DNA from 3 places in the Marinobacter sp. ST-43 genome. Region 3 is predicted to be linked to each of the others. Evidence: predicted binding sites of a transcription regulator. Region 3 holds the regulator's gene; each other region holds the start of a gene.

Region 1 (4,659 bases), on a different contig from region 3:
ATTCAGACTAGAGTTACGCATCGTTACATTTTTTTTGTTCAGCTCGTTAAAGTAAAAACCAAGCAGGCCGTTAAGAGGGGTAACGGGGCCGGACAGCTAAAAAGAGTTCGCGGTCCTTCCTTGAGAGACACAGATAAAATCTACAGGAGATCAACCATGGCTCTCGGTATCAATACTAACGTTGCCTCACTTAGTGCTCAAAACCAGCTGAGCAATTCCCAGCAGCTGTCCAATCAGGCTTTGGAGCGTCTTTCTTCTGGTTTGCGGATCAATTCTGCCAAAGATGATGCGGCCGGCCTTGCGATTTCAACCCGCTTCGATACTCAGATTCGTGGCCTCACTGTCGCCCAGCGAAATGCCAATGACGGGATTTCCATGTCGCAGACTGCAGAAGGTGGTCTGAATGAAACTGTGAACAACCTCCAGCGGATTCGTGAGCTGGCTGTTCAGGCAGTCAACGGCTCTAACACAGACAGTGACAGGGCTGCCCTGCAAGCTGAAGTGGATCAGCGTGTTGCTGAGGTTGGGCGGATTGCGACAGATACTAAGTTCAACGGACTCAATGTTCTTACTGGTACAGAAGGTACTCTTTCCTTCCAGGTAGGCGCTAATGCTGGCGAGAAGATTGATATTGACTTCGACGTCACTATGACTGCCTCCGGTCTGGGTGTAAGTGGTCTTGATATCAGTTCCTCGGCTGGCGCTGCGAGTGATGCTTTGGCAACGATTGACGCCGCACTTTCAAAGGTAAACGGTTTCCGTGCTGACCTTGGTGCTGTTCAAAACCGATTTGAAAGCACTGTTAACAACCTCGGCACAAACATTGAAAGCCTCAGTGCTTCCAATAGCCGAATCCTTGACGCGGATTTCGCTGCTGAAACCGCTAAGCTCGCTAAAGCGAACGTTCTGCAGCAGGCTGGTATCTCAGTACTCGCCCAGGCGAATGCTCGACCCAACCAGGTTCTGTCTCTCCTGCAGTAAATGAGGCGTTGCGACGCTGACCGGCTTTTCTCAACAGAAAGGTCGGTTGGCGTCGTAAAAGGAAAATGAGGTGAGCTATGAATGACGTGAACCTGAACAGCCCGGATTTGAAGCTGGTTCGCTCCAGTGAGCAAGCTCCGGCTCGGGCGTCTGCGTCACCTCTGGCTGAAGGGAGGAATGTCTCCGCTCAAGCCAATACTTCTGCTCCGGGTAGGGTGGCTTCTACCGAACTGACCGAATATTCTTCTCTGGTGTTCTCTGCAACTGGTCGCATGCAGCAGACAGAAGCCAACCGGGAAGAGCTTGATCAAGCCGTTTCTAAACTTAATGATTTTGTCCAGAATGTTCAGAGAGATCTGCAGTTTGAGGTGAACAGTGACTCGGGACAAACTGTTGTTAGAGTGGTTGATCAAGAAACCCAAGAGGTCATTCGCCAAATTCCGGATGAGGTAGCTTTGAGGTTGGCAGAAAAATTGCAGCAGGATGAACCACTAACTCTGTTCGAGGTGAAAGTGTAGGCCGACTGATCGGTGGCCTTTCCTTGGGCGACGTTTGTTAGGTGCCGCCGTGTCTGAGAAAGGCTCGGCGGCACTTACAAATATGCAATGAGTCAGGATTACATTTCTTTGCATTTTGGTATTTGGTAAGAGGCAAAGAATTGCCGGAATTTGCCGATATACTTGTTAAGTGGAATAGAGAGCCTTTCAGGAGGCGATTCGTATGGCATCAATTACATCGTTAGGCGCCGGGTCCGGTATTTTTAGCGCGGATTTGGTCGATCAGTTGGTCAATGCGGAGCGCCAACCAACAGAGGTTCGTCTAGACAGAAAGCAGCAGGAAACGCAGGCCAAGATTTCGGCCTTTGGTGCATTGCGGAACGCCCTGGAGTCTCTAAGGTCTCCGATCGAGAAGCTAAGCTCGACGGATGGAATGAAAGCATTGACTGCCTCTTCGTCGAACGACGCGGTTGCTGATGTCACCGTCGATGCCTCGGTTGCGAGTCGGGGCTCTTACAATATCGAAGTTACGCAGCTTGCCCGGGCGCAATCCCTTGCTTCCTCTGAATTTGCTGACCGCGACACGACCACGGTTGGAACTGGAACTCTCAGAATTAGTGTGGGCGGGTCAACTACTGAGGTGGTCGTTGATGGAAGCAATAACACGCTTCAGGGGCTCGCCGATTCCATAAATGAGGCAAATGCCGGTGTATCCGCTGGAGTGGTCGACACGGGGTCTGGCTTTCGCCTTGTTCTTTCCTCGAACGAAAGCGGTGTGGACAACGCTATTCAAGTATCAGTAACAGATGACGACGGAAACAACTCCGATGCTGCTGGACTATCCCAGTTTTCGTTTGGCGGCGGAGCCTCCAATCTTGAGGAGACCGTGCAGGCCAAGGATGCTCTGCTTGAAGTAAATGGGATTGCGATCAGTCGCCCGACAAACCGGGTCGAGGGCGTTGTTGATGGGGTTGTTTTTGACGTCAAGACAGTCGGAACGACATCGGTTAACGTGGCTCGCGATTCTGATGCGGTTGCAGGTCGAGTTCAGGACTTTGTGGACAAGTTCAATGCACTTAGGGGTATTATTCAGCAGGCGTCTGGCTACAATGCCGACGCTGGGGTTGGGGGAGTCCTGTCCGGCGATTCCAGTGTTAGGTCGATACAAAACGATCTGAGGTCTTCTTTAACGGCTATCCCTTCTGGTCTCGAAAACTCTCCCGTGCGTACTTTGGCTGACATCGGGATAAAAACGGATCCCAGCACTGGGAGGCTTGAGTTCGATCAGGCGGTCTTCAAGGAGAAGCTGGAGGCTAACCCAGAGTCGGTTACAGCTCTTTTCGCAGAGCAGGATGGCGCTGACGGTATCGCTGCGAAAATCGAAGATACGATAGCAGGTTTTCTTTCAAGCGATGGGTTGCTGTCTACCCGTACTGAGGGACTGAACCGGACCCTCGAGGATATTCAGGATCAAAGAGATCGTCTGGATCTGCGTATCGAGGCGTATCAGGAGAGGCTGGTACGGCAATTTTCGGCAGCAGATTCCCTGATCGCTCAGCTTAACAGCACGGGTGATTATGTGAGCCAACAATTAGCGTCAATTGCTCCTCAGAGCACTGGCCAGGCCTAAAGCAAAGCTGAATTTTAAGAGGTTTCCTATGAACGGCCTTCAGCAATACCAGCGAATCAATGCCCAAACCAGTATTACTGATGCGGACCCGCACAAGTTGATTCAACTTCTGTACAGCGGTGCACTTGAACGTATCAACATGGCCAAGGCCAAAATACAGGCGAGGGATTACGATGCTAAAGGCAGGTTGATCTTAAAGGCGATTGACATTGTCGCAGGGCTGCGTGGGTTTCTCGACAAGGAGCGGGGTGGGGATCTCGCAGAGCGACTTGATGCGCTTTACGAGTACATGGAGAAGGCGCTCTGGCAGGCAAACGCTCATAATGACATTGAAAAATTGGATGAGGTTTCAGGGCTGCTCCGTTCCATCAAGGAAGGCTGGGACGGCATTCGCGAAGAGGCGATGAGCCAACAGCAAGCTATTTGAATCAAAGAATTTGCTGTATCTATTAGGAGTCGAGTGGGGGCACCGACTCCGATGTTTCCTCTTGAGCTGCTAATACCCCGGCCCAATAGCCATTCCCCCCGCTGTCCCGTACAATAGCGCCCTTATTTTCAACACATCCATTCTGTTCAGTCTGGAGCAAGGGCATGTCTGATATTAAAAAGGTGGTGCTGGCCTATTCCGGTGGCCTGGATACTTCCGTCATCGTTCGGTGGTTGCAGGATACCTATAACTGTGAGGTGGTAACCTTTACCGCCGATATTGGTCAGGGCGAGGAAGTGGAACCGGCGCGTGCGAAAGCCGAAGCGCTGGGCGTTAAGGAAATCTACATTGAGGACCTGCGCGAGGAGTTTGTGCGCGATTACGTGTTCCCGATGTTCCGCGCCAATACCATCTACGAAGGCGAGTACCTGCTGGGTACCTCGATCGCCCGCCCGCTGATTGCCAAGCGCCTGATCGACATTGCCAACGAGACTGGTGCAGACGCCATCTCTCACGGTGCTACCGGTAAAGGTAACGACCAGGTTCGGTTCGAGCTTGGCGCCTATGCCCTGAAGCCCGGCGTGAAGGTGATCGCTCCCTGGCGTGAGTGGGATCTGAACTCCCGCGAGAAGCTGCTCAAGTACTGTGAAGAGCGCAACATTCCGGTGGAAATGAAGAAGGGCAAGAGCCCGTACTCCATGGACGCCAACCTGCTGCACATCTCCTACGAAGGCATCAACCTGGAAGACCCGTGGGCGGAAGCCGAGGAAGACATGTGGCGCTGGAGCGTCTCTCCGGAAGCCGCGCCGGATAAGCCCACCTACGTGGAACTCACCTACAGGAAAGGCGACATCGTTGCCGTTGATGGTCAGGAAATGAAGCCCCACGTGGTGCTGGAAACCCTGAACAAGCTGGCCGGTGAAAATGGTATTGGCCGCCTGGACATCGTCGAGAACCGCTACGTGGGCATGAAGTCCCGCGGCTGTTACGAAACCCCGGGTGGTACCATCATGCTGCGCGCCCACCGCGCCATCGAGTCCATTACTCTGGACCGTGAGGTGGCACACCTGAAAGACAGCCTGATGCCGCGCTATGCCGAGGTGATCTACAACGGTTACTGGTGG
Region 2 (4,659 bases), 700 kb from region 3:
ATGGGAATGGTCTCACCACGAATGTGGGAGACGCCTCTGACGACGCTCCGGCTATTGGGAATCGACGACAGTTTCGGGCACTGAAGAACTTCCTTAATCTTGAATACGTTGATGCCGTACAACTGCCGCCCCCGCAAACGGAACAGCAATAGCTCAAGCCGGTTCTGACCGACTAGCTGGGTGCGCTGGTTAACGCTGTCTAATACCCCTGCCATGATGCTTTACTCCTGGCGTGCCTATACCGGCATCAATATTGCTTTGACCTTTGCAAGGTGTTTTCAGGCCTGTCCAAGACAAATCTTTGACGCCTGCAAACCTGTTAAGGGTTAACGGCCCGACAACCCGAATCCTTAACGTGTTTCGACAAAATCCACAGATACAGACAGCATAGGACAAACCGGTGCGTATGCGAATCATCTTTTTGGCTGCATTGTGTCTATCACTGAGCCCAATCACTCTGTCTTCAGAGAGAACCAGTGCTGAAGCCATCCGTGACGCTGCCCAGACGTTCCTGGCAGAGTGGTCCAGAACCCTTGCTGCCGATGGCTACACGAGCCGCTACGAAGTTGGCGCTATCGACAGCCGCATCGCCCTTGCTGCCTGCAACCAGGGGCTGAACGCCGAGTTTGCGGGCGATCCGCTACAGACCACCAGCCCGTCGGTCCTGGTTTCCTGCAGTGGTGAGCGACCCTGGAGAATGTACGTTACCACCAGCGTCGAGGTTCATGGCCCCGCCCTGATAGCAGCCCGTCCCCTGGCGCGCGGAGAGCGCCTGACGCCGGATCTGGTCACCGTAAATTCGGTGCAGATCAATGCCAGTCGTCGCGGCGTACTCACCCGCAAAGAGTCCGTTTCAGGCATGATGATGCGCCGCCCGGTGAACGCCGGCACGGTAATGACCCCGGATCTCCTTGAAGCTCCCAACGCGATTGAGCGGGGTGACCATGTTATTATCACCGCGCGCTCAGGCTCATTTTCGGTATCATCTCGCGGTAAGGCACTGGCGAGCGCGGGCGTTGGAGAACAGGTACTGGTGGAAAATCTCCGCTCGTCCCGGACAGTCAAAGCTCGTGCCGTTGGACCCGGGCGGGTCGAAATTCCGATGTAAGGCGGCAAACAGCAAGAGCGGCAAATGTTTTCCGTTTTGTAACTAAAGTATGGCGCGGATTTGCCGTTAAGCAGATATAAACCCGAATACGCCACTTTCGTGTGGCCCCAGGCAAGCAGGTATTGATATGTCAGTTGACTTAAATGGAATTGGCCCCGGCCAGGTCAACACCACGCGCACGACGGCCGACAAAGCCTCAGGCAATCAAACGTCACAGGCGCCCACAGGCGAGCAAGCCAAGGCCCAGAGCCCCGCTGCCCGTGGCGAAAACGTGAATCTGAGCAATCAGGCGAAAAACCTGAAGCAACTTGAGCAGAAGCTGGGGGACTACCCCGAAATGGACGATGACCGCATCGAACAGATTCGTTCTGCTCTTGAGAACGGCACCTACAAGGTAGATGCCCAGAAACTGGCCCAGAAAATGCTTGAGATGGATAAAAGCATTTTCGGGTGAGTAAAGCATGACTGCACATGAACAGTTGAAAGCGATTCTTCAGGAAGATATCCGCCAGCTTGAGTTGCTGGCGGAAGTACTCCACCAGGAAAAATCCGTGCTCTCCTCTGCGGATATCCAACCCCTCCAGGAAATGACCAGCCGGAAAAAACAGATTCTTGAAGGCATACGCGACCGCGCCAAAAAGAAGATTCACCTGCTGGTGAATATGGGCTACAAGCCCAATGCCGGAGAGCCATCACGCTTCATTCGCGCCGCTGGTATGGATGAGCTGTACCAACTCTGGAAAGAAGCCGACACCCGTTTGCGCGAATGCCAGGCCGTGAATCAGAACAACGGCCGAATTCTTGGCCACCTGCAAAAGCGCCTGTCACGCCTTACCGACATCTTCCGAGGTGCTTCCGCCCAGCAGAAGCTCTATGGTGCCAAAGGCCAGCAGACCAACGTCTCAAGCACCAATATTCTGGCCAGCGCCTGATACACCCATCGCTCACAGACAACGAAATGCCCGGAGATCTTCCGGGCATTTTTCGTTTCAGGGCAAGGTCTTCAACGCGTATAGATGGTCATCTGGGAATCCGGGTGAAAGCGGATATCGCGAATGCTGACATTGCCCATGGGTGGAGTCTGGCCGCCCATCACGCGAATATTATCCATCCGGATTTCCTCGATACGCTCGGGAAATGCCAGCCTCAGGCCTCCGTCTTCCTGTAGCGAGTAGCGAGGCTCTGAGTCCCGGTAATGCACACCCGTAATTGTAAGCTCGGAATCCAGAAAGCTGAGCACCGGCACGAATACATTTGCCGCCAGTCTGATCCCTTCCACCACATCGACATCGGGAGATTCTCCTGAGAGATCGTCCCGGGCGCTGGCGGGCATGGAAGACACGGCCTCCAGGCGCTCCATCAGGCCAATACCGCTTTGTGCAGACACCCCTGACATTTCCTCTTCCGAGAGGGGTGTGAGTCCGCTCCGCTCGTAGAGTTCGCCCGCTCCGGCGCCTATCTGCGCTGCATTGGTGTTGCTAGACGCCAGTGACACCAAGGGCTGAAATGGCAAGGTGACCATGGTGACAAGCGCTGCTGCATTGCGGTAACGCGACTGATGCTTGAGTACGCGGTGGAGTTCCCTCTCTGAGATCCAGCCGGCAGCAATTAACACCTCACCGAGGCGCTGCCCGGTCTCCCGTTGAGCCCGAAGCCCCTCTTCCAGCTGACCCTCAGACAGGTAGCCACGATTGATCAAAAGCCGGCCAAGCCGGGATTTCTCTTCAAAACCCTGACGGATTCTCACCAGATTCCTCCTGCAGTATCAGTGATCACCGTACAACCCGGCCCGGTATTCAACAGTCAAGTGAAGCGTAGCCCACAACCTCTGAGCGTGCTGTTCTGATTTACCCTTAATGGCGTAATGATCTGTTAAGATCTGCACAAACTACGTAATAACCGGATTATCTCAGTATTCTGGTCACCACCTGTAACAGAGAGCTGCCTTGAAATGACAAATCCCGTAAAACTCGTCCCGATTGTGATGTCTGTCCTGTTTGCCTTCGTTGCCACTCTGCTGACCACCTCACCAGCCGTGGCGCAAAACGAGGAACCGGCACTTCCTGAGGTCCGTTTTGTCACGACAGAGGGCTCTTTCGTGCTTCAGCTTCGGCCCGATGTTGCGCCCAAAACCGTGGAAAACTTTCTGGCTTACGTAAACAGCGGTTTTTACGATGGCACCATCTTTCACCGAGTGATTCCCGGCTTCATGGTTCAGGCCGGCGGATTCGATGAGAACCTGGGGCGTAAACAGACCCGAGCTCCCATCGTGAACGAAGCTACCCGCACTCTGCCCAATCTCCGAGGCACCATCGCCATGGCCCGAACCAATGCACCGGATTCTGCCACCAGCCAGTTTTTCATCAATGTGGCCAACAATGATTTCCTGAACGCCGGAGTTCGGGGCCCGGGCTATGCGGTTTTCGGAAAGGTGACCGAGGGCATGGGTGTGATTGATCGTATCGCAGGAGTCCAGACCGGCTACCAGCGCGGAATGGCCGATGTTCCCGTGAGCCCGGTCATTATCGAGTCCGCCGAAGAAATCACAAAAGACAACTGAGTTCCATGATCACCGACCTTCGTCCGCCAGCAATGGAACCGGCGGAGCTGATATGGCAAGACGGAGTGCCTGAATCAGCCCGCTTTGGCGACGTCTACTTCAGCCGAGATGACGGCCTGGCCGAGACCCGTTACGTGTTCATCGAAAGAAATGGACTACCCGGGCGCTTCGCCGAACTCGACAGGAACAGCCACTTTGTGATCGCCGAGACAGGTTTCGGCACCGGGCTCAACTTCCTGGCAACCTGGGCCGAGTGGCTGGCTCAACGGCCTGACGATCAAGACCACGCAATTCTTCACTTCATCTCGGTGGAGCGCTACCCCCTGGCTCTGGCTGATCTGGAAAAGGCCCTGGAGAGCTGGCCGGGGCTGCAGCCCCTGGCACGGGAGCTGATTGACAACTACCCACCACTGATCAAAGGCACTCACCGCCTTGTACTTGGAGGCGGCGCGATCAGGCTTACCCTCTGTTTTGGCGATGTACTGGACGCCTGGAACGAACTGGAATTCGTGGCCGACGCCTGGTTCCTTGATGGATTTGCGCCGTCGCTGAACCCGGACATGTGGCTTGAAAAAGCCATTCATCAGATCCGGGCTCACAGCCAGCCCGGCACCACCCTGGCCACCTTCACCTCGGTCGGCAGGGTTCGTCGTGCGCTGGCAGATGAAGGCTTTGAGATGGCTAAAGTTCCCGGCTTCGGGCGCAAGCGGGAAATGCTGACCGGCAGACTGCCAACGTCGAAAGAGGTCACTGCCCCCACTGTCGGAACTGACCCCATCGTCATCATTGGCGCCGGGATCGCCGGTGCCGCTCTGGCCCGCAACCTGGCGGAACGGGGCGTTCCGGTGGTGCTTGCCGACCAGGCCTGTGGCCCCGGTGCAGGAGCTTCCGGTAATGACCAGGGCGCCCTGTATGTAAAACTCGGTGTCGAGTACAACGACCAGACAGAGCTCGCAGCCACCGCGCTTTGCTTCAGTCAGCGCTTCTACCA
Region 3 (4,659 bases):
CCATGCGTCACCCTCTTTATTATCAGAATCCGAGACTGGACAGCAGATCGTCCACGTCGTCCTGCCCCGAAACTACATCTTCCCGCTCATCAGCTTTAATCTGTGGTCCTACCCCTTTTTCGGCCGATTCTTCTTTTTCTTCAATCTGATGCACCGTGCCGGTCAGCTGATCCACGTGGCTGGCCATCACTACCAAGCCAAGAAGATTGTCTTCCACTTCTTTCACCAACGCGGTGACCTTCTGGATAACCTGGCCAGTAAGATCCTGAAAATCCTGAGCCAGCAGGATTTCCGACAGATTCTGGTACAGACTGTCGGAGTCTGTCGTCAGGCCCGCGAAGAACTTGTCGATGCGACCATAAAGCTCGCGAAACTCCGCAGGCTCCATTTCACGACGGCGCAGACGCTGCCACTCATCCCGCAGGGAAACCGCTTCATCCCGCATGGCGTGAGCCACCGGCATGCTTTCCTCAACCAGATCCATGGTGCGGTTCGCCGCCTGGCTGGTCATCTGAACCACATAGGCCAGACGGTCAGAAGCGTCGCTCATCTTCGACAGCACTTCTTTCTGCTCGGCATTACGCGGGTCTATCTGGAAGTTCCGGATTGCCTCATGGAGGCTGCGGGTCAGTCGCCCCACTTCCCGATACAGACTCTGATCGCGAACCTCGCTCAGTTCATTGATCAGGGTCATCGCCTTGGCATAATTCCCGGCGTTTACATTCTCGGCCAGGTCGGAGGCCTGCTTTTGAAGCTTCTCCGCCACCTCCGGATCAAGGCCCTGATGGTTCTGTTTGGTATCACTCATGGCGAGCCATCCGACCTCTGGTTACTGGATTCGTTCGAAGATTTTCTCGATCTTTTCCTTCAGCACGGCTGCCGTGAAAGGCTTGACCACATATCCGTTCACCCCGGCCTGAGCCGCAGCCACGATCTGGTCCCGCTTGGCCTCTGCCGTTACCATCAGAACCGGCAGGTTCTTCAGGTTTTCATCAGCACGGACAGCCTTCAGAAGGTCAAAGCCCGACATGCCGGGCATGTTCCAGTCAGTCACCAGGAAGTCATACTTGCCGCTTCGGAGCATGGGCAACGCGGTGTTGCCATCGTCTGCTTCATCCGTATTGGTGAAGCCGAGATCTCGCAGCAGGTTTTTGATGATGCGTCGCATTGTGGAGAAGTCATCCACAATGAGAATTTTCATGTTCTTGTCCAATGGGACCTCCAGTCAGTAACACCCGGAATTCATTCAGCCTTTTGGAAGTCTAGCAGGCTGCTACCTTAAGCGCTTATTGTGTGGTGTTTGCGCACGTTGTAAAGCATCGTTTACCAAAAGCTACACAGCTTGCTGAAAGAGAAACACAGCACCTGGCCGATCAGTCGTTGTCACCGTCCCGCCATTCGGCCAGCCGGCTGCGAAGTCGCAACGCCGCCTGGCTGTGAATCTGGCTTACCCGGCTCTCACTGACCCCGAGCACCGCCCCAATTTCCTTGAGGTTGAGCTCTTCCTGGTAATACAGGCTCAATACCAGCTTTTCACGCTCAGGCAACTGCTCAATGGCGTCTGCCAGACTGCGCTGGAAAGCGCCGGAAGCAATACCGTCCAGTGGATTACCACTGGTCTCTGCTTCTTCTATCGGCAGCTCGCCGGATTCATTGAGCTCATCAAGACTAAAAAGTCTACCGCTGTTCGCGTCGGCCAGTGAGGCATGATACTCGTCCAGACCAATACCGAGCTCTTCAGCTACTTCGGCATCCTGGGCCTCGCACCCGGTACGATCTTCCACTTGTTTGATAGCACTGGCGATTCGCCGGGCGTTGCGATGCACTGAGCGGGGCACCCAGTCGCCCTTGCGGATCTCATCCACCATGGCACCGCGGATGCGAATCCCTGCGTAGGTTTCAAAGGTGGCACCTTTGCCGGAAGAATAGCGCTGCGCGGCCTCCAGCAGGCCAATCATACCTGCCTGCATAAGGTCTTCCAGCTGCACTGATGGCGGCAGCCGGGCCATGAGATGAAGGGCGATTTTCTTGACCAGCGGCGCATGCTCTTCAATCAGGGCTGAAGGGCTCCTGGCGCCGGCCTGGTGGTAAATTCCCAGATGTTTCGCCAATGTCATGTATCCGGTTTTCTTGTAGGACTGGATTCAGATCAGACTTCGACGAGCCGCTCCACGAAGAATTCGAGATGCCCCCTGGGAGAGGACGGCAAAGGCCAGCTATCCACTTTTTCGGCCAGAGCCCGGATAGCCAGCGAGGCTTTCGCCCTCGGATAGGCATCCAATACCGCTTTCTGTCTTTGGACGGCTTTCTTGACGGCCTCGTCGTAAGGCACGATACCTACATATTGTAGTGCCACATCCAGAAAACGCTCGGTGACCCGGGTCAGTTTTTCAAACAGATGGCGGCCTTCCTGCTCATTGCGGACCTGGTTTGCCAGGATACGGAAGCGGTTCGTGCCATAATCCCGGTTCATCAGCTTGATCAGCGCGTAGGCATCGGTAATGGAGGTAGGTTCGTCGCAGACCACCAGCAGAAGTTCCTGCGAGGCCCTGAGGAAGCTGACTACCGATTCAGAAATACCTGCGGCGGTATCCACAATCAGAACGTCAATCTGATCGCCCAGCTCACTGAAAGCGTTGATCAGGCCGGCATGTTCCATGGCGCTGAGCTGGGTCATACGCTGGGTGCCGGAGGAAGCCGGTACAATCTTGATACCACCAGGACCATTCACCAGCACGTCTTTCAGATCACAATCGCCGCTGAGTACGTCTTGCAGATTTCGATTAGCAGTAATGCCGAGCAACACATCGATGTTGGCGAGCCCGAGATCCGCGTCCAGCAAGACAACCCGGCGCCCCTTCTGGGCCAGGGCGATACCGAGATTGACCGAAACATTGCTCTTGCCGACACCGCCCTTGCCGCCGGAAACCGCAATCACCTGAACCGGATGTGGTCTGCTCATACTGTTATCAGTCTCTTACTACGTTCTTGTACGGGCACGCGTGCCGGTGTTTTATTCTGGTCGCCAACGAGGCTCAGGCACCTTCGGCGACTGTCTGTGCGCTCTGCACGGCCTTAAGCCGTTCTACGCCCAGGCGCACTAACGGAATGGCCTCCGCCCTCTGGAGATCTTCCGGTATCTTCTGGCCATCGGTGTACCAGGCCACCGGTAAGCTGGTCTCCATAACGAACCCGAGCGCTTCGCCCAGGGTCAGGGCCTCATCAATCTTGGTCATGATGCAGCCTGCAAGGCTTGCCATCTTATAGCAATGCCACACGGATTTCATGATACGTGGCTGACTGGTGGCGGAGACCACCAGATGTGTACGGATATTGTGATCGCTGCGAGCCAACTCCGCCAGTTGTTCCTGGTAACCGCGGTCGGCACTGGTCAGGCCGGCAGTGTCAATCAGCACCAGGTGTCGATCCGATAACTCATCAAGAATGTCATCCAGGGAATGGCTCTCATCCACCACACGCACGGGCACATTCAGGATGCGGCCGAACACGAAGAGCTGTTCATGAGCGGCCACACGATAGCGGTCGGTGGTCACCAGTGCCAACGAATCCGGACCATGCTCAAGGACGTAGCGGGCCGCCAGCTTGCCAATGGTGGTGGTTTTGCCAGACCCGGTTGGCCCGACCAGGGCATAGATACCGCCGGCATCAAGCCAGTCTTCGCGACCGGTACGAACGCCGGTCGCCAGCATTTTCAGTGACTGCTTCCAGCCGTCCTCCAGACGCCCGGCCCGGTGCCGACGGGACAGAGAGCCGGCCAGCTCCGCGCCCAAACCGAACTCCTGCAGGCGCTCGGCCAATCGTTGCTGAACTGCGCTGTTGCCGGTCGGCGTGGCAGTTGCAGCCTTACCACTGACCAGATCACGCAGAGAGCTGATTTCGGCACGCATACTGGCCAGTTCATCGGCATAGCCACCGGCGCCGGATTCGCTACCCGCAAACGGCTTTGCCACTGTTACATCACTGGGACGTGACGCCGGAAAATCGGCCGCCTCGAAAGACAAGGACGACGCCGCGCCACCTGAGGCGCCACTTCCTGCGCGCTTTTCCCGAACCTCACGAATGCGACTGCGGGACCGGTTCAGCTCATCTTCCAGCCGACGATGCTGCTCGGCCTGCATCTCTGCCAGCCGGGAGCCGTTGGTGGCTTCAACCGCTCTTTCACCCAGACGCTGGCGCGCCATGTTTTCGTCGTAGTCGAGTGCCGTCACGATCTCAACACCACCATCAACCCGGCGGTTAGACAGAATAACGGCATCCGGCCCCATTTCGTGGCTTACCTGCTTCAGGGCCTCAGCCATGGACTGCGCAAAAAACCGTTTTACTTTCATGCTGCTTCATCCTCCCACCGGCAAGCGCTCTGGCTTCCCGCGATGCTCCGTCGGTTTATTGACCTACAGAGGCGACTATCGTGATCTGTTTGTTATCCGGGATTTCCTGGTACGAGAGCACATGCAAACGCTCTACCCCATAGCTGGCAAACTTCGCCAGTACTGGCCGCAAGGGCCCTGAAACCAGCAGGATGGCAGGCTTGCCGAGCATTTCCTGGCGTTGCACGCTGTCCTGAAGGGATCGTTGCAGCTTTTCCACCATGTTGGGCTCAAGCACCAGACCAATATCATCCTGACCGCCGGATTGTTG

What was found. Region 3 encodes FliA, which starts transcription of late flagellar genes. Its sites were predicted from a motif close to CTAAAGTTTNNNNNNNNNNNGCCGNTAA; they were not measured.
Region 1: the regulator FliA is predicted to act here: its motif matches at 1,632-1,659, upstream of fliD (flagellar filament capping protein FliD).
Region 2: the regulator FliA is predicted to act here: its motif matches at 1,151-1,178, upstream of flgM (flagellar biosynthesis anti-sigma factor FlgM).

What each region holds. Positions count from the first base shown of each region.
Region 1 is NZ_JASSVO010000002.1:10,214-14,872, reverse strand. It holds gene QPL98_RS04300 (motility associated factor glycosyltransferase family protein) at 1-11, shown strand, start outside; gene QPL98_RS04295 (flagellin domain-containing protein) at 157-981, shown strand; gene QPL98_RS04290 (flagellar protein FlaG) at 1,059-1,499, shown strand; gene fliD (flagellar filament capping protein FliD) at 1,702-3,108, shown strand; gene fliS (flagellar export chaperone FliS) at 3,137-3,535, shown strand; gene QPL98_RS04275 (argininosuccinate synthase) at 3,700-4,659, shown strand, end outside.
Region 2 is NZ_JASSVO010000001.1:778,188-782,846, forward strand. It holds gene QPL98_RS03700 (chemotaxis protein CheV) at 1-215, opposite strand, end outside; gene flgA (flagellar basal body P-ring formation chaperone FlgA) at 407-1,108, shown strand; gene flgM (flagellar biosynthesis anti-sigma factor FlgM) at 1,236-1,562, shown strand; gene QPL98_RS03715 (flagella synthesis protein FlgN) at 1,570-2,040, shown strand; gene QPL98_RS03720 (pilus assembly protein PilB) at 2,112-2,855, opposite strand; gene QPL98_RS03725 (peptidylprolyl isomerase) at 3,060-3,668, shown strand; gene mnmC (bifunctional tRNA (5-methylaminomethyl-2-thiouridine)(34)-methyltransferase MnmD/FAD-dependent 5-carboxymethylaminomethyl-2-thiouridine(34) oxidoreductase MnmC) at 3,674-4,659, shown strand, end outside.
Region 3 is NZ_JASSVO010000001.1:81,670-86,328, reverse strand. It holds gene QPL98_RS00410 (chemotaxis protein CheA) at 1-4, opposite strand, end outside; gene QPL98_RS00405 (protein phosphatase CheZ) at 23-808, opposite strand; gene cheY (chemotaxis response regulator CheY) at 830-1,213, opposite strand; gene QPL98_RS00395 (RNA polymerase sigma factor FliA) at 1,374-2,117, opposite strand; gene QPL98_RS00390 (MinD/ParA family protein) at 2,150-2,962, opposite strand; gene flhF (flagellar biosynthesis protein FlhF) at 3,036-4,349, opposite strand; gene flhA (flagellar biosynthesis protein FlhA) at 4,405-4,659, opposite strand, start outside.